4 regions of the Halomonas sp. HP20-15 genome follow, and region 3 is predicted to be linked to each of the others. Evidence: predicted binding sites of a transcription regulator. Region 3 holds the regulator's gene; each other region holds the start of a gene.

What was found. Region 3 encodes sigma-54, which starts transcription at its own class of promoters, with help from an activator protein. Its sites were predicted from a motif close to TGGCACNNNNNTTGCTNT; they were not measured.
Region 1: the regulator sigma-54 is predicted to act here: its motif matches at 1,260-1,277, upstream of R6258_RS10535 (HAD-IIB family hydrolase).
Region 2: the regulator sigma-54 is predicted to act here: its motif matches at 1,301-1,318, upstream of speB (agmatinase).
Region 4: the regulator sigma-54 is predicted to act here: its motif matches at 1,950-1,967, upstream of glnL (nitrogen regulation protein NR(II)).

What each region holds. Positions count from the first base shown of each region.
Region 1 covers NZ_JAWQLY010000007.1:1,091-5,381, reverse strand. Annotated here, with positions in the region: gene hrpB (ATP-dependent helicase HrpB) at 1-213, opposite strand, end outside; gene R6258_RS10535 (HAD-IIB family hydrolase) at 324-1,196, opposite strand; gene R6258_RS10530 (gluconokinase) at 1,548-2,060, shown strand; gene R6258_RS10525 (2-dehydro-3-deoxygalactonokinase) at 2,218-3,174, opposite strand; gene R6258_RS10520 (2-dehydro-3-deoxy-6-phosphogalactonate aldolase) at 3,171-3,857, opposite strand; gene dgoD (galactonate dehydratase) at 4,041-4,291, opposite strand, start outside.
Region 2 covers NZ_JAWQLY010000003.1:357,605-361,895, forward strand. Annotated here, with positions in the region: gene R6258_RS06315 (YjiH family protein) at 1-217, opposite strand, end outside; gene speB (agmatinase) at 296-1,249, opposite strand; gene R6258_RS06325 (sigma-54 interaction domain-containing protein) at 1,445-2,851, shown strand; gene secF (protein translocase subunit SecF) at 2,918-3,829, opposite strand; gene secD (protein translocase subunit SecD) at 3,842-4,291, opposite strand, start outside.
Region 3 covers NZ_JAWQLY010000016.1:17,956-22,246, reverse strand. Annotated here, with positions in the region: gene lptB (LPS export ABC transporter ATP-binding protein) at 1-404, shown strand, start outside; gene R6258_RS17045 (RNA polymerase factor sigma-54) at 575-1,990, shown strand; gene hpf (ribosome hibernation-promoting factor, HPF/YfiA family) at 2,158-2,466, shown strand; gene ptsN (PTS IIA-like nitrogen regulatory protein PtsN) at 2,476-2,973, shown strand; gene rapZ (RNase adapter RapZ) at 3,060-3,950, shown strand; gene R6258_RS17025 (HPr family phosphocarrier protein) at 3,937-4,206, shown strand.
Region 4 covers NZ_JAWQLY010000015.1:42,673-46,963, forward strand. Annotated here, with positions in the region: gene ntrC (nitrogen regulation protein NR(I)) at 1-782, opposite strand, end outside; gene glnL (nitrogen regulation protein NR(II)) at 869-1,912, opposite strand; gene R6258_RS16810 (DUF4124 domain-containing protein) at 2,264-2,881, opposite strand; gene glnA (glutamate--ammonia ligase) at 3,012-4,291, opposite strand, start outside.

The DNA of each region.
Region 1 (4,291 bases), on a different contig from region 3:
TCGGGCCGCGACGCGACGCGGCTCGAGCAGCAACAGTCGCCCTTCGCCGCACCAGGGTGAGTCCAGCAAGGCCAGCGGCACGCGGGTCGTCTTGCCGGCGCCGGGTTCAGCCACCAGCAGCGCGCGGGAATGCGTGTCCAGGGCGCGCCGCACCTCGGGCAATCGCGCCTCTATCGGCAGGGCTTCTGCGGACCGGGCATCGGAAGCGGTCATCGTCTTGTCCATCTTACAATGGCGAACGGACCGGTACTTTTACCATCGCAACCGGCGACGCGAAATGCCGACCGCCGGAACGCCGGAACGCCGGAACGCCGGAACGCCGCTCATGCAGGCTCGCCCTCCTGCGAGGAAGGCGCGAAGAATCTCTCGCCGAGCCAGTAATCGAGCCCTTCCGCCCAGCCCGCCGGGCCTGGGCTACGGGTGCAGTAGAGGTGCGGATTGACGATCGAGACCGGCTGACGGTGCTCGCCGCGAATCAGCACCGCCTGGTCCACCGTCTCGAGCATCGAGGTGTCGTCGGGGCCGTCGCCCAGGCCCAGGGTCGCGGGCATCTCGCCGCGCAGCGCCTCGAAGCGGGCCATCAGCCAACGCAACGAGCGCCCCTTGTCGACATCGCCCATGACGTGCCAGAAGTGTCCGCCGCGGGTCAGCGTCAGTCCGTCGTTGTGCAGCGCCCTGCGGAAGACTTCCAGCGCCTCGTCGCTATCGTCCCAGAGCAGCGGTTCGCTGCCCTCGCGGATGCGCGACTGGCGCGCCTGCGGCTCGTCGAGCCCGGTCGCGCGCATGACCTCTTCGACGGTCATCTCGCGCATGCAGCGGTAATACAGCTTGAGCCGCTCGCGCAGTACCTCGAGGCGCCGCCACAGGAAGTCGTTGTCGACGCTCGGGGTCTTGACGCACAGGCCGTCGAGATTGCGTGGGTCACGGTCCAGCCGGGCGTGCTGCCAGCTCGCCGGCAAGCCGATCACCGCGCCGTTCTCGGCGATAAACGGCGAGTCGGCGAGTCCCAGGTCGAGCCGCAGCGACATCAGCTCGGCGCGGGTCTTGCTGGTTACCGGAATCACCGGGACGCCCGCCTGCTTCAAACGCTTCAGCCACGGCACGGCAGGCGACCAGTCATAGCTGTAGTGATCGAGCAACGAGCCATCCAGATCGGTGAAGATCAGGCGCGGGCGTTGCGACATGGGTTGCGTCATCACGACCTCCAGGAAATGCTTGGCGCCCCTCGAAGCCAGCGGGAGCCGCATCATGGCGATGAACATGCATGGAACGTGCCAACCGGAGCGACCGACAGCCCGGCGGGGCTCCGCATGCACCGCCGGTTCGACCGCTCCCTCACGATAGTCGATAGTCCCGCTTCGTTCAGGTCCCCAAAACCATGTCGGGCCGGCGATACGCCGTGGCGCGCCAAAGTGGCCCGACATCGGCTAGCCCCGTCGCGGTTAATCGAAAAATGGCGGATGCCAGCCCGACAATCCGCCCATTGGCGGCTGAAAAATGCTAGTATCGAAGCTAAATTGACATCAATAAATGAGTGCTTCCCCGACATGGAAACCACATCTCATTGCATCCTGGTCATGGGGGTTTCGGGATCAGGAAAGTCGCACATCGGACGCGACGTAGCCGCGTCAATTGGTGCTGAATTCGTCGATGCCGACGATCATCACAGTCCGACCAGCATCGCCAAGATGTCGCGGGGCGAACCCTTGAACGACGAGGATCGAGAAGGCTGGCTGGCCACGTTAGCCGACATCTTCAGGCGCTATAGAAGTGAGAACCGCCACGTGGTCATCGGTTGCTCGGCACTCAAGCGCCATTATCGCGACGTGCTGCGCCAAGGGGCACCCAACCTGAAGATTCTCTACCTTCACGGCAGTCGTGAAGTCCTGCTGCAGCGTCTCAACAACCGCGGCTCGCATTTCTTTGCCGGCGAGCACATGCTCGACAGCCAACTGAGCACGCTGGAGCCGCCGACTGCCGATGAAGCCTTTCGCGTCGATATCCGCGAATCGCCCAAGGCCATCGTCGAACAGTTCGAAAGCTATCTGAAGCTCGCCTGAGCGTCTGCTTCTTGCCTCGACATGCCTCGCTTATTGAACCGGCAATTTTACGAGCCATTGACATGAAAAAGGCGGGCCACAGGGCCCGCCTTTTTCAGCATCGCTCGTTTGGCTTTGAAAGCGCAGACGCTCGATTTCGGACAGCGATTAGGTGCGCTCAATGCGAGGCTTTTCGCTGGTGCTGCTCGGCTAGAGTGCACAAACCGGCCAGTGTCGCCTGGTCGCTATCGATCTCGCGAACCTCGAAACCCACCGCGGTCATCGCCCGACGATAAAGCGCGTTGAGCGTGCTCGACCCGACCAGAATCACCTCGCCAGCTTGCGGGTGAATTCGCCGTTGGCTCAGCACTTCACTGCCGATGGTCACCCCCGAGAGATAGCTTCCCACCTGCTCGCTCGCCAACCCTGAATAGAGATGACGACTGCGCGCCTCGAACAGCGCGTGCAGTATTCCCGCCGGATGACCGGCCGCCTCGAGCCCCTGGTCGAACGCCGCGGCCTCGAACTCCGCCGATTCGCGAGCCGGTTCGCCGGGCAGGGTGTGAAAGCGCACCGCATGGTAGAGCTCGCCGGTCATGGCGGTGGTGAAATCGACCAGTTGCGCATCGACGAGCCGCGCCCACTTGCTGTGCGTGCCCGGCAGGCAACACAGCGCCTCCCGGGTATTGCACAGCGACAGCGCACCGAAGGCCTGGATCTCCTCGCCGCGCATCACATCGACATGCGTGGCGTCGACGATCTTCACCCCCGGCACGATCCAGGCATTGTCGAGCCCCGGCGCGGGCACGACATGCGCCGCCAGATCGGCGGCACTCACCGGCAGGTCCAGTTGCGGCGCCTCGCTCCAGCCGCGCTTGGAGCCGACCATGCCGGCCAGGTAGATCGGCACGCTTTTAGCGCCCGACGCCGCGCCGCCCTCTTCGCGCCAGTCGCCCACCTGGGCGGCGCAATAGTGCGGGAATTCGGCACTGGAGAGCGAGCGCAGGCCGGCTTCGGAGCGGCGGCTATCGAGGCATTCGCCACTACTGCGATCGACCAGGAAGGCGCGGAAGTTGCTGGTCCCCCAGTCGATGGCGATCAGGCGATCGGAACCGGCGTGCGTAGCGTCACTCATGCGTCGGCCTCGCGCTCGAGTTCCGAGGCCTGGCTCAGGCCTTCCCTGATGCGCCGCCATTCACTGATCAGCCCGCGCGCCCTCTCGCCGACTTCATCGGCCGACCAGCCGGGCTTGTAGACGCTACCGCCGAAGCCGAAGCCGTCGATCCCGGCGGCGATCCAGTCGCCCATGTTGTGGACATCGATGCCGCCCACCGCGAATATCGGCATGTCGAGCGGCATCACCGCCTTGATGTCCTTGAAGTAGGCGGTTCCCAGACTGCCGGCGGGGAACAGCTTCAGCGCCGTCGCCCCGGCCTGGGCAGCGGCCAACGCCTCGGTCGGGCTCAGGCAGCCGATCATCGGCGCCAGCTCGAGTCTCGCGGCTTCGCTGACCACCAGCGGGTCGCTGTTGGGAGTGATCACCAGCGGCGCGTCGAGATCCGCCAGGCGCTGGCAGACATTGGGGTCGAGCACGGTACCGGCGCCGATCACCACATCGTCCGGGCAGCGCTTGGCGATCCGCTCTAGGCTCTCCCATGGTCGCGGCGAATTGAGCGGAATCTCGATCATCTTGAAGCCCGCCGCCACCAGCGCATCGAAGATAGCGTCGATTTCGTCCGGCCTGACGCCGCGCAGGATCGCCACCAGCGGCAGCTTTTCGAGAGCCGCATCCAGTGCGGCCCGGCGTGTCTCGTTCATAGCATTCTCCAGGGTTTCCAAGGCCTTACTCCGGTGGAGCGAGAGCCTTTCGAGCGATGGTCAGACCGGGGCGCGTAGCTAAGGCGAAAACGATTCAAGCGACGGAGTTTACGCTCGTAAATGGGTAAGCATGGATCGTTTTCAACACAGTATGACCGAGCGCAGATGGCTCCCGCCCAGCGGTCACCACTCGGCGATCGAGCCATCCTCGTGCGTCCACACCGGGCTACGCCAGCGATGGCCGACCTTGGCACGCTCCTCGACGAACGCCTCGTCGATCTCGACGCCCAGGCCCGGCCCCTGCGGAATCTCGCAGAAGCCGTCCTTGATCGACAGCGCCGACTTGTCCACCAGGTAATCGAGCACGTCGTTGTCCCGATTGTAGTGGATGCCCATGCTCTGTTCCTGAATGAAGGCGTTGTGGCTGACCGCGT
Region 2 (4,291 bases), on a different contig from region 3:
TCGCCGGCAGCGCGGCGCCCAGCAGCGCCTTGAGCCCGTCGGCAAGCATGCCCATGCCGATATTGATGCCGTCGCCGGTGGAAAACGGGATCAGGAACATGCCGATCCCGATCAGCGAGGGGATCAGGAACTTGATCAGCGCCCGGGGGTTGATTCGCCCGCCGTGGGGTGCGTTGCTGTCGTTACGGCCTGCGGCCGTGGCTTGCGTGGAAGACATGGTGGTTACCCATTGTTGTTGTCGATCAGGAAAGCGGATCGGAAAGCGTCGGCCGGCCACGACCAACGCCGTCGTGGATCAGCGGCGCTCGACGCCCGGCAGGACGCAGAGCATTTCATAGAGCAGGGTGGCGCCCATCAGCGCGGTGTTGCCGCTGGTGTCGTAAGGCGGCGAAACCTCGACCAGGTCGCCGCCGACCACGTTCAGGCCGTGGGCGCCGCGGACGATCTCGAGCCCCTGCTGGGCGGTGAGGCCCCCCATCTCGACGGTGCCGGTGCCCGGCGCCACGGACGGGTCGAGGCCGTCGATGTCGAACGAGATGTACACCGGGCCGTCGCCCATCTGCTCGCGGACTTCGGCCATCAGCGGTGCCAGCGACTGGTACCAGCACTGTTCGGCGGGCACCACGCGAAAGCCCTGGTCGCGACACCAGTCGAAGTCGTCGGCGGCGTAGCCGGTACCGCGCAGGCCGATCTGGACCACCCGTCGGCTGTCGAGCAGGCCCTCTTCCTGGGCGCGGCGGAACGGGCAGCCATGGGCGACCTCCTCGCCGAACATGTGCGGATTGACGTCGGCGTGGGCGTCGATGTGGATCAGTCCCACCGGGCCGTGCTTGTTGGCGATGGCGCGCAGGATCGGCCAGGTCAGGGTGTGGTCGCCGCCCAACGTCAGCGGCACGCAGCCGTGGGCGAGCACCTCGTCGTAGAAACCGCTGATGATGTCGAGGTTCCTGGGCAGGTTGAAGGTGTTGATCGGCACGTCGCCGATGTCGGCCACCTGCAGGCTGTCGAACGGCGCGGCGCGGGTCGCCATGTTGTAGGGCCGCAGCATGCGCGACTCGTCGCGAATCTGGCGCGGGCCGAGCCGGGTGCCCGGACGATTGGAGGTGCCGATGTCCATGGGAATGCCGATGAAGGCGGCGTCCAGGCCGGCGGCTGTGGCCTGGGTCGGCAGGCGCATCATCGTCGCCGGGCCGCCGAAGCGCGGCATCTCGTTGCCGCCCAGCGGCTGGTTGAGGTTCGGCTTGTCCATGCTATCTCCTGAGATCGGGCGTTATTGTCGCTCACTGCTCACACCCTGGACATTGCAGGAACCGTGCCAGCCATTCAGCGGCGTGGTTACGGGGTTGAGTCAGCAATATGATTCATTAATGAATTGAAAATGGCCGATTGCGATTCATACATGTATCGTGATGCAAAAACGCATCGGCCAGTGACCGGAAACGCCATGAGCGACATCGACAGCGCGGTGCTCGAGACCATCGTCGAGACCGCCCACGACCACTTCTTCATCGTCGATGCCGACGGCCGCATCCGCGATGTCAGCCCCGGTAGCGCGGCGGTGTACGGCCTGAGCCGCGAGGAGCTGCGCGCGAGCACCGTTCAGCAACTGGTCGAGCGCGGCGTGCTGTCGCCGTCGGTGACCCAGGAGGTGATGCGCACCCGCCAGCCGGCGCAGTTGATGCAGCATACCGGCACCGGCCGGCGGGTGATCGCCGAGGCGCATCCGGTATTTCTCGACGGCGTGCTGGTGCGCATCGTCTCGCGCTCGATGGATCTCACCGACCTGCAGCTGCTGCAGGACGAGTACGCGCTGTTGCAGCGGCGCTTCAGCGAGCACCTGAAGCGCGGCGGGGCCTCCGCGCTGGACGACGATCTCGAGCTCGACAGTCTGGAAGCGCGCAGCGGGGTGATGCGCGAGGTGGCGCTGCTGCTCAAGCGGGTCGCGCCCAGCGGCGCCACGGTGCTGATGCTCGGCGAATCGGGGGTCGGCAAGACCGCCTTCGCGCGCCAACTGCACCGCTGGAGCGAGCGCCATGAGAGAGCGTTCATCGACGTCAATTGCGCGGCGATTCCCGAGGCGCTGTTCGAGTCCGAGATGTTCGGCTATCAGCCCGGGGCGTTCAGTGGTGCGGCCCGCCAGGGCAAGGCCGGGGTGCTGGAGATGGCCGATGGCGGCACGCTGTTCCTCGACGAGATCGGCGAGCTGCCGTTATCGATGCAGAGCAAGCTGCTCAAGGTGATCCAGGATGGCGAAGTCACCCGGCTGGGCGACACCCGCTCGCGACGGGTCGATTTTCGCCTGGTGGTGGCCTCGAACCAGGATCTCGCCGCGCGGGTCGAGAGCGGCGCCTTTCGCCTCGATTTGTACTACCGGCTCAACGTCATTCCCGTGACCCTGCCGCCGCTGCGCGAGCGCCGCGAGGACATTCCGGGGCTGGTGGAGCTGCAGCTCGCGCGGCTCAACCAGCGCTACGGCCAGTCCAAGGTGCTGCACCCCCGCGTATGGCCGGAACTGATGGGCCGCGACTGGCCGGGCAACGTGCGCGAGCTGGAAAACTGGATGGAGCGCACCTGGCTGGCGAGTCCCGGCGAGCTGATCGGTGCGCCGGCAGCCGCGCCAGCCGGCGCCGCTCCCGAGCCGTCCGGCAGCCCGGCGATGAGCGCCCCGGCGGGGCTGGCCGAGGGCCAGACGCTGCGGCAGGCGCTCGACGCGACAGAGCGCGGAATTCTCGCCACGCTGTGCGCCGAGCTGCCCAGCACCTATACGCTGGCCGCGCGATTGGGCATCAGCCAGCCCAGCGTGGTGCGCAAGCTACGCAAGCACGGCCTGCGCATCGGCGACGTGGGTTGAGCCTGCGCACAAACGACGACACCCCGCCGGGGCGGGGTGTCGTGACTGGCCGATGCTTGGATGCGCTTAGGGCAACTCTTCTTCGCCCTCGGCGTTTTCCTTCTGGGCCGGCATCAGGTCCTCGCGCTGCAGCTTGACCGAGATCAGCAGCGCCGATGCGACGTAGACCGACGAGTAGGTGCCCACGCCCACGCCGATGATCAGCGCCAGGGCGAAGTTGTGGATCATGTCGCCGCCCAGCAGCAGCAGTGCCAGCAGCACCAGCAGGGTAGTGCCGGAGGTCGCCAGGGTGCGCGACAGGGTCTGGTTGATCGCCTCGTTGAAGATCGTCGGCATGTGATCGATGCGCGACTTGCGGATGTTCTCGCGGATCCGGTCGTAGATGATGATGGTGTCGTTGAGCGAGTAGCCGATCACCGCCAGCACCGCGGCCAGCACGGTCAGGTCGAAGTCGATCTGGAACAGCGAGAACACCCCGAGCACGATGATCACGTCATGGACCAGCGCCAGTAGCGCGCCCAGCGAGAACTTGTACTGGAAACGCAGCGCCACATAGAGCATTACCACGCCGAGCGCCACCAGCATGCCCAGGCCGCTCTGGTCGCGCAGCTGATCGCCGACCTGGGCGCCGACGAACTCGGCGCGCACCAGGCTGACGTTCTCGCCGCTCTGCCGTAGCACGTCGGTGACCTGCTGGCCGACACCGGGATCGAAGGCCTGCTGCAGGCGTACCAGGACCTCCGAGGGCGCACCGAAGGTCTGTACCGAGACGTTGCTGAAGCCGGCGCTCTCCAGCGCCTGGCGCACGGCCTCGAGCGCCGGCGCGGTGGCGTAGCGAACCTCGACCAGCGTACCGCCGGTGAAATCCAGCCCCAGGTTGAGCTGCTGGAACAGCAGGGAGAGGAGCGAGACCAGCAACAACGCGCCGGAGGCGATGAAGGCCAGGCGGCGCTTGCCCATGAAGTCGAACTGTCGCATCGCGTTAGCCCCTTAAATCCAGAGTTTCTTCAATGGCTTGCCGCCAATGGAGAGATTGACGATCGCCCGCGACACCAGGATGGCGGTGAACATCGAGGTCAGGATGCCCAGCGACAGGGTCACGGCGAAGCCCTTGACCGGCCCGGTGCCGATCGAGAACAGGATCAACGCCACCAGCAGGGTGGTGATGTTGCCATCGACGATCGACGTGAAGGCGCGTTCGTAGCCGGCATGGATCGCCTGCTGGATCGGCATCTTGGCCCGTATCTCTTCACGTATGCGTTCGAAGATCAGCACGTTGGCATCGACCGCCATGCCCAGCGTGAGCACGATACCGGCGATGCCGGGCAGCGTCAGGGTGGCGCCGAGCATCGACAGCGCGGCCGCCAGCAGCACCAGGTTGGTGGCCAGCGCCAGGTTGGCGATCAGGCCGAACGCCTTGTAGCGGATCAGCATGAACGC
Region 3 (4,291 bases):
ACCTGGACAAGCCGGGGCGCAAGCGCCAGCTCGAACAGCTGCTCGAGGAATTCCATATCACCCACATTCGCGACAACATGGGCATGAGCCTGTCCGGCGGCGAGCGCCGACGGGTGGAGATCGCCCGCTCGCTGGCCACCGAGCCGGCGTTCATCCTGCTCGACGAGCCCTTCGCGGGGGTCGATCCGATCTCGGTCGGCGAAATCAAGTCGATCATTCGCCAACTGCGCGACCGGGGCATCGGCGTGCTGATCACCGACCATAACGTGCGCGAGACGCTGGACATCTGCGACAACGCCTACATCGTCGGCGACGGCCAGATCATCGCCGAGGGTAGCGCGGAAGCGATACTCGCCAGCAAGAAGGTCCGCGAGGTCTACCTAGGTAACGAGTTCCGCCTCTGAGCGCTCGCTGCCGCCTCACCGAGAGTCGGCTGTCAAGCCCTGAAATTCCACGCAAGATATCGCCAAGCGGGATTAGCCTTAATCGTGGCATGGTTATTGCTTTTATACTTGCAAGGCCATACCGGGCAGGATAACGTGTGATCAAACCCTGTCAGTGAAGTCACGTTGTCATGGCTATGAAACCCACGTTGCAGCTTCGGGTCGGCACCCAACTGACCATGACGCCCCAGTTGCAGCAGGCCATCCAGTTGCTGCAGCTGTCGACGCTGGACCTACGCCAGGAGATCCAGCAGGCGCTGGAATCCAACCCCATGCTGGAGATGGAAGACGACTATGGGGAAACTGCCGTCGGCGAGACGGTAGAAGACGACTGGGCCAGCGACATCCCCGAGGAACTCACGCTGGACAGCGAATGGTCGGATACCTACCAGGACCTGGCCCCCAGCGCCGGGCGCAGTGAAGACGGCCCCGACTTCGAGCGCAATAGCGCCGATCAGAGCCTGCAGGATCATCTCCAGTGGCAGCTCGAAATGGCCGGGCTCGATAGCCGCGACCATGCGATCGCCGAATGCCTCATCGATTCGATCACCATCGACGGCTACCTCGAAGGTCAGCTCGACGAGCTGACGGAAGGCCTGCACAATCAAGGGCTCGCCGGACTCAAGGTCGCCGATGTCGAGCAGGTCCTGTATCGCCTCCAGCAGTTCGACCCCACCGGCGTATTCGCCCGCGACCTACGCGAGTGCCTGCTGCTACAGTTGGCTACGCTGGCCGACGATACGCCGCTGCTGCCTCAGGCAAAGCGCCTGGTGCGTCAGTTTCTCGAAGCGCTGGCCGGCGACGATCGCAAGCTGCTCAAGCGCCGGCTGCGCCTCGACGACGCTCAGCTCGATGCGGTGATCGCGCTGATCCGCGCCCTCGACCCGCGTCCCGGCCAGGTCTTCGACGCCAGCGGCAACGATTACGTGATCCCCGACCTGGTTGCCCGCCACACTCGCGAGGGCTGGCGTATCGAGCTCAACCCCGAGGCGCTACCGCGGCTGCGCATCCAACCCGACTATGCCGCCTTGATAAAGCGGGCCGACAAGAGCGACGACAATACCTTCATGAAGCAGCATCTTCAGGAAGCGCGCTGGCTGATCAAGAGCCTGTCGAGTCGCAACGACACCCTGCTCAAGGTCGGTCGCGAGATCATGGTCCGCCAGCTCGACTTCCTCGAACGTGGCGAAGAAGCCATGAAACCGCTGGTACTCGCCGATATCGCCCAGACCGTGGAGATGCACGAGTCGACCATCTCGCGAGTCACCACGCAGAAGTTCATCCATACGCCGCGTGGCGTCTTCGAGCTCAAGTACTTCTTTTCGAGCCATGTCGGCGGCGGCGAAGGCGATGCGCATTCCAGTACCGCGATACGCGCGCGCCTGAAGAAGCTGATCGGCGACGAGCCGCCGCGCAAGCCGCTCTCCGACAGCAAACTGGTCGATCTGCTCGCCGCCGACGGCATCGCGGTGGCGCGACGCACCGTCGCCAAGTACCGCGAAGCGCTGGGTATTCCCTCCTCCAGCGAACGCAAGCGCCTCGCCTGAAGTCTCTTCCGGCACACGGAACGTGCCACGCCCCGCCACCTCGGAACGTCGATTTTTACGCCCTCAGCTCGCGAAAAGCGACGCGTGTGGCCGCCATCCCACAAGGGGTTTGCTAAGCTGCAAAAAGGGTTACAATCGAGCCACCACTCGTCGAAAAGGAACGTGCCATGCAAGCCAACATCACCGGCCATCACGTCGAACTGACGGATGCATTGCGTGACTATGTCAACGAGAAGTTGATGCGGCTGGAACGCCACTACGACAACATCACCACCGTGCAGGTAACGCTCTCGGTCGAGAAGGAACGCCAGCAGGCGGCCTGCACGCTTCACGCAGCGGGTGCTGACTTGCATGCCGAAGCCGAAAACGGCGACATGTATGCCGCCATTGATGCCCTGGCCGACAAGCTCGACCGCCAACTCGTCAAACACAAGGAAAAGGCTCAGGCTCGCGCGCAAGGCGCCGGTGCCCGCTAACTCCCTATCATGACATTGGAAGCCATACTGCCCCCCGAACGCACCCTGTTTGCCGTGCCCGGGGGGAGCAAGAAGCGCGTGCTTGAGTTCTTCAGCACCTTCATCGCCCAGAACACCCCTAGCCTAGACAGCCAGGAGGTGTTCAGCCGGCTGATCGGACGCGAACGCCTGGGAAGTACCGGCATCGGCAATGGCGTGGCCATCCCCCATGCCCGCAACCCCCATTGCAAGGCACCGGTAGCAGGCTTCCTCAAGCTTCAGGAACCGATCGATTTCGATGCGGTCGATGGCGAACCGGTGGATCTGGTGTTCGTGTTGCTGGTGCCCGAAGAGGCCGACGACACCCACCTGGCACTGCTCGCCCAGGTCGCAGGCATCATGAACGACGCCGAGACCCGCAGTCGGCTGCGCCACAGTGCCAGCCAGCGCGAACTCTACGACGCACTCATCCAGGCCATCCACGCCCTCGATGACGGCACCGGCGCCTCGCCCCGGCAAGCCAAGTAGCTTCATAGGCCTCGATGCATCGCGGGCCTGGCTTATGCCACGTCACATGACCGACTCGTGACTCACCGTGAAAAGGGAGCCGCCCCATGCAACTCGTGATCATCAGTGGCCGCTCCGGATCCGGCAAGTCGATCGCCCTGCAGGCGCTCGAGGACTTGGGCTTCTACGCCATCGACAACCTGCCGGCGATGCTCCTCGATGCGCTGATCGATGAACTCCAGCAGGCCGACAGCAAGCGCGCCAGCGTCGCGGTCAGCATCGATGCACGCAACCTGCCCATGGCCCTCGAACGTTTCCCCACGCAGCTCGAGGCCGTTCGCAAGCGTGGCATCGATTGTCAGGTGGTCTACCTGACAGCCGAGGACAAGATCCTGCTCGAGCGCTACTCGGCAACCCGCCGCCGCCATCCGCTGACCCGCAATAGCCAGATGACCCTGGCCGAGGCGATCGAGTCCGAGGAGAACGCGCTGTCGGGCATCCGAGATCTGGCCGACCTGGTCATGGACACCTCGCAGCTCTCGGTCCACGACCTGCGCGGGCGCATCGCCGAGCAGGTCGCCCACCATACCAGCGAACAGCTCACGCTGACCTTCGAGTCATTCGGCTTCAAGCGCGGGGTGCCGCTCGACGCCGATACCGTCTTCGACGCCCGCTGCCTGCCCAATCCCTACTGGGACCCGCGGCTGCGTCCGTTCAACGGCCGGGATGCCGAGATCGTGACTTTCCTCGAGGATTATCCGGATGTCGGCGCCATGGCCGACGACATCCGCGACTGGCTCGAGCGCTGGTTGCCCGCCTACCGCGCCAGCAATCGCAGCTATCTGACGGTGGCGATCGGCTGTACCGGCGGCCAGCATCGCTCGGTCTATCTGACCGAACGCTTGGCGCGGCATTTCACCGGCCGTTACCGCGTGCGAATTCGCCATCGGGAACTGGGTATCCACGCCGCCGTGGGGGCCGCCGATGCCACAGCGTGAGCTGACGCTGATCAACAAGCGCGGCCTGCATGCCCGCGCCGCGACCAAGCTGGTTCAGTGCTGCCAGGGTTACGAGGCCAGGGTCACCGTCCATCACCTGGACCGCAGCGGCGATGCCGCCAACATCATGTCACTGCTGATGCTCGCCGCGCCCTGCGGCAGCCGGCTGACCGTCGAAGCCGAGGGCCCCCAGGCCATACAAGCACTCGATGCGCTCGAGGCGTTGTTCGCGGCACGCTTCGAAGAGGATGCCTAGGCGTCCGTCGGCGGGCGCCTCCCCTCATGCCGCGCAACGGATCGCTGCCCTTCGGGTCCGGCCACGATGATAGAATGACGCCCAC
Region 4 (4,291 bases), on a different contig from region 3:
AACTCGCCGTCAGCCAGCACCCGCAGCAGCCGGGTCTGGGTGTCGGGCGGCATGTCGCCGATCTCGTCGAGGAACAGCGTGCCGCCGTCGGCCTGTTCGAAGCGCCCGCGACGCTGGGCGGTGGCGCCGGTGAAGGCGCCCTTCTCGTGGCCGAACAGCTCGGACTCCATCAGATCCTTGGGGATCGCCGCCATGTTCAGGGCGATGAACGGCTTCGCCCTGCGCGGGCTGTGCTGGTGCAGGGCCTGGGCGACGCGCTCCTTGCCGGTCCCCGATTCGCCGTTGATGAGCACGGTGATATGCGACTGCGACAGCCGGCCGATGGCGCGAAAGACCTCCTGCATCGCCGGCGCCTCGCCGATGATGTCCGCCGAGAATCCCTCGGGCGCGACCGCCGGCGAGGCACGCTCGCGGGCATGAGCCACCGCGCGGCGCACCAGCGCCAGGGCGTCGTCGACATCGAACGGCTTGGGCAGGTACTCGAAGGCGCCGCCCTGATAGGAGGCCACCGCGCTGTCCAGGTCGGAGTGCGCGGTCATCACGATCACCGGCAGGTCCGGGCAGGCCTCGCGAACGCGCGCCAGCAGGTCGAGGCCATCGAGCCCCGGCATGCGGATGTCGGTGAGCAGCACGTCGGGCGGATAGCTCAGGATCTCCTCGAGGGCGGTATCGGCCCGGTCGAAACTGGCCACCTCCAGGTCCGGCTGGGCCAGGGCGCGCTCCAGCACCCAGCGTATGGCTCGGTCGTCGTCGACGATGACGATACGGGCGACATCATTCATAAAGCCCTCCAGCGGGTAGCATGGTTTCGCCTCCGGCGAATGTCGCAGTCTCAGCGCATCCGGCGCTGTCGTAGTGCTCCGTCCGGCTAGTGATGGGCGTCCAGCGGCATCAATAGACGGAACTCGGTACATCCGGGATGCGAGTCGCACTCGACCAGCCCCTGATGCTGATGCAGGATCGACTGGGCTATCGACAGCCCCAGCCCGCTGCCCTCGGCGCGCCCCGAGACCATCGGGTAGAACAGCGTCTCGCGCAGCGCCGCGGGGATCCCCGGGCCGTTGTCGATCACCGCCACCTCGCAGACCAGCCGGTGACGCTCGGCACCCAGCGTGAATTGACGCCGGGCCCGGGTGCGCAGCGTCAGCCTGGGTGACGGCGTGCCGCTCTCCTCCATCGCCTGGACGGCGTTGCGCGCCACGTTGAGTACCGCCTGGATCAGTTGCGACTCGTCGCCGTAGAGGTCGGGCAGGCTGGGGTCGTAGTCGCGTACATAGCCGACCCGGGGATGCTCGGCCTCGAGCAGTGCGCGCACCCGCTCGAGCACCCGGTGCACGTTGAGCGGCTCGTGGCGAATCAGATGGTTGGGGCCGAGCATGCGATCGACCAGGTCGCGCAGACGATCGGCCTCCTCGACGATCACCCGGGTGAACTCGGCCAGCTGCGGATCCGGCAGATCGCGCTCGAGCAGCTGCGCCGCGCCGCGAATCCCGCCCAACGGATTCTTGATCTCGTGCGCCAGCCCGCGCGACAGCACCTTGATGGTTTCCTGGCGGGCGACCAGCGCTTCCTCGCGGGAGATGCGCAGCAGCCGGTCGCGCGGCTCGATCTCGAGCAGCAGCTCGGCTTCCGACAGTGGCGTGACGGTGAAGTCGACGGTAATCGCCTCGCCGCCGGCCAGCAGCAATATGGCCTCGCGCTGGGTGAAGGGGTGGTACTCAGCGAGCGCCTTGCGCAACACGCCGGCGACCGCCCCGCCTTCGCCTTCCAGGCACTCCAGGCGCGTCCCCTCGACCCGGCCACGACTCACCGCCAGCAATGCTTCGGCAGCCGGGTTCAGCCAGCGAACGCATAGCGTCTCGTCGAGCAGAACGACCGCCGTCGTCAGATTTTCCAGCAAGCGTTGGTACATGGCGCGTCTCGACATCCTGAGATCCGTTAGCTTGGTGATTGCAAGAAGCGCGCCAGCCTGGCCAGGCCCGAAACGAGCGGGGTGGCGGGCATGGCGCTGAGGCACTCTGCACTATTATGGTGCATAGGGACGGAGAAAGCTGCTCGATGGCGCGCCATTGGTGAAAACGCGGCGCTTACAAAAACAGCGAAGAGAGCGATGCGCCGCTAAGGAAGCGCGGAACAAATAGGTGAGCGGGATGAAGCGCAAGGCGTACGGAGCACAGGAACCGGAGCATATGGGGTATATGTGAGGATTCCGCGCACCGCACAACGCAGCGATTCGCCCGCGCAGGCATTTGTGCAGTGTTTCCTATTTGCCGGTGCGGCTCGGTGGCAGTCCGGCGGGGTTGTTGGGATTGGCCGGTAGATTGACGCTGGCGCGTTGCACGTAGAGCGTGACCGGCGCACTGCGATGACGCACCTTGCCGTCGGCATCGAGCAGTTCGGCTATGAGGGTATGTTCGCCACGCTCCAGGTTGGTGAGCATGAACGCGGAGCTGTGCAGGGCCGACTGGCTTATCGCGCCATCGACCAGCAAGCGCACCTTGTGATCCTCACGCAGCGCCGGTTCGATGGCCAGTTGCACCTGCACGTTGCCGGCAGCTCCCGTGGGCAGGGTCTGCCCGTCCTCGGGCGCGGCGATGCGGAAGGTCGAATAGGGCATGAAGGGCTGGCCGACGTCGCGCGAGGCAGCCGGCTCGGCACGCTGCGTGCGCGGCGGCGCGGCGTCGAGCTGTGCGGAAGGCACCACGGTCAACGGCTCGAGGTCGACCCGCTCGGCGTTGCCGACCGGCTTGTCGGTGAACACCACGTTGCCCTGCGCATCGGTCGTGCGATAGACGTTGGCCGCCCCGGCAACCTCCATGCCCGGCGCTATCCCCAGTGCGATGACGCATAGCAGCGGAACCGCGAAAACGCGCTTGATCATGATCCTTCACCCCTTTGCACCGCGCCTGTCGCCGACACTTGAGCGATTTACGATATCCGCCAGTGTAATGCAAAAAGGCCCGCCGGGAAGGCGGGCCTCTGTGATCGAGCGGCTGGCTTCGCTCGGCTGATTAGCAGCTGTAGTAGAGGTCGAACTCGACCGGGTGAGTCGTCATGCGCAGGCGCTCGACGTCCTCGCCCTTGAGCTCGATATAGGCATCGATCGTGTCGTCGGTGAACACCCCACCCTCGGTCAGGAACGCACGATCCTTGTCGAGGGCTTCGAGCGCCTGCTCAAGGCTGTTGGCCACGGTCGGCACCGACTTGCCCTCTTCCGGCGGCAGGTCATAGAGGTTCTTGTCCATCGCGTCGCCGGGGTGAATCTTGTTCTTCACCCCGTCGATACCGGCCATCAGCATCGCTGCGAACGCCAGGTACGGGTTGGCGGTCGGGTCGGGGAAGCGGCACTCGACGCGCTTGCCCTTCGGGCTGGCGGTGTACGGGATGCGGATCGAGGCACTGCGGTTGCGCGCACTGTAGGCGAGCATGACCGGCGCCTCGAAGCCCGGAACCAGGCGCTTGTAGGAGTTGGTCGAGGCGTTGGTGAAGGCGTTCAGCGCCCGCGCATGCTTGATGATGCCACCGATGTAGTACAGCGCCGTCTCGGACAGCCCCGCGTACTCGTCGCCGGCGAACTGGTTCTCGCCATCCTTCCAGAAGGAGGAGTGAACGTGCATGCCGGAACCGTTGTCGCCGACCAGCGGCTTGGGCATGAAGGTCGCGGTCTTGCCGTAGGCGTGGGCCACGTTGTGGACCACGTACTTGAGTTCCTGAACCTCGTCTGCCTTCTTGACCAGCGTGTTGAACTTGACGCCGATCTCGTTCTGGCCGGCGTTAGCCACCTCATGGTGGTGCACTTCGACGCTCTGGCCGATCGCCTCGAGGGTGTTGCACATCGCGCTACGGATGTCGTGGAAGCTGTCCACCGGCGGGACCGGGAAGTAGCCACCCTTGACGCGCGGACGGTGCGCCAGGTTGCCGCCTTCGATCTTGCGATCGGTCGACCAGGCGCCCTCTTCGGAGGTGATCTTGTACATGGCGCCTTCGATGTCGGCCTTCCAGTGCACTTCGTCGAAGATGAAGAATTCCGGCTCGGGGCCGAAGAATGCGGTATCGCCCAGGCCCGAGGCACTCAGGAACGCCTCTGCGCGCTTGGCGATGGAGCGCGGGTCGCGCTCGTAACCCTGCATGGTCGACGGCTCGATGATGTCGCAACGCAACACCAGGGTGGCATCTTCGGTGAACGGGTCGAGGAAGCCGGTGCCGTCTTCGGGGCGCAGAATCATGTCGGATTCGTTGATGCCCTTCCAGCCTTCGATGGAAGAACCATCGAACATCTGACCGTCCTCGA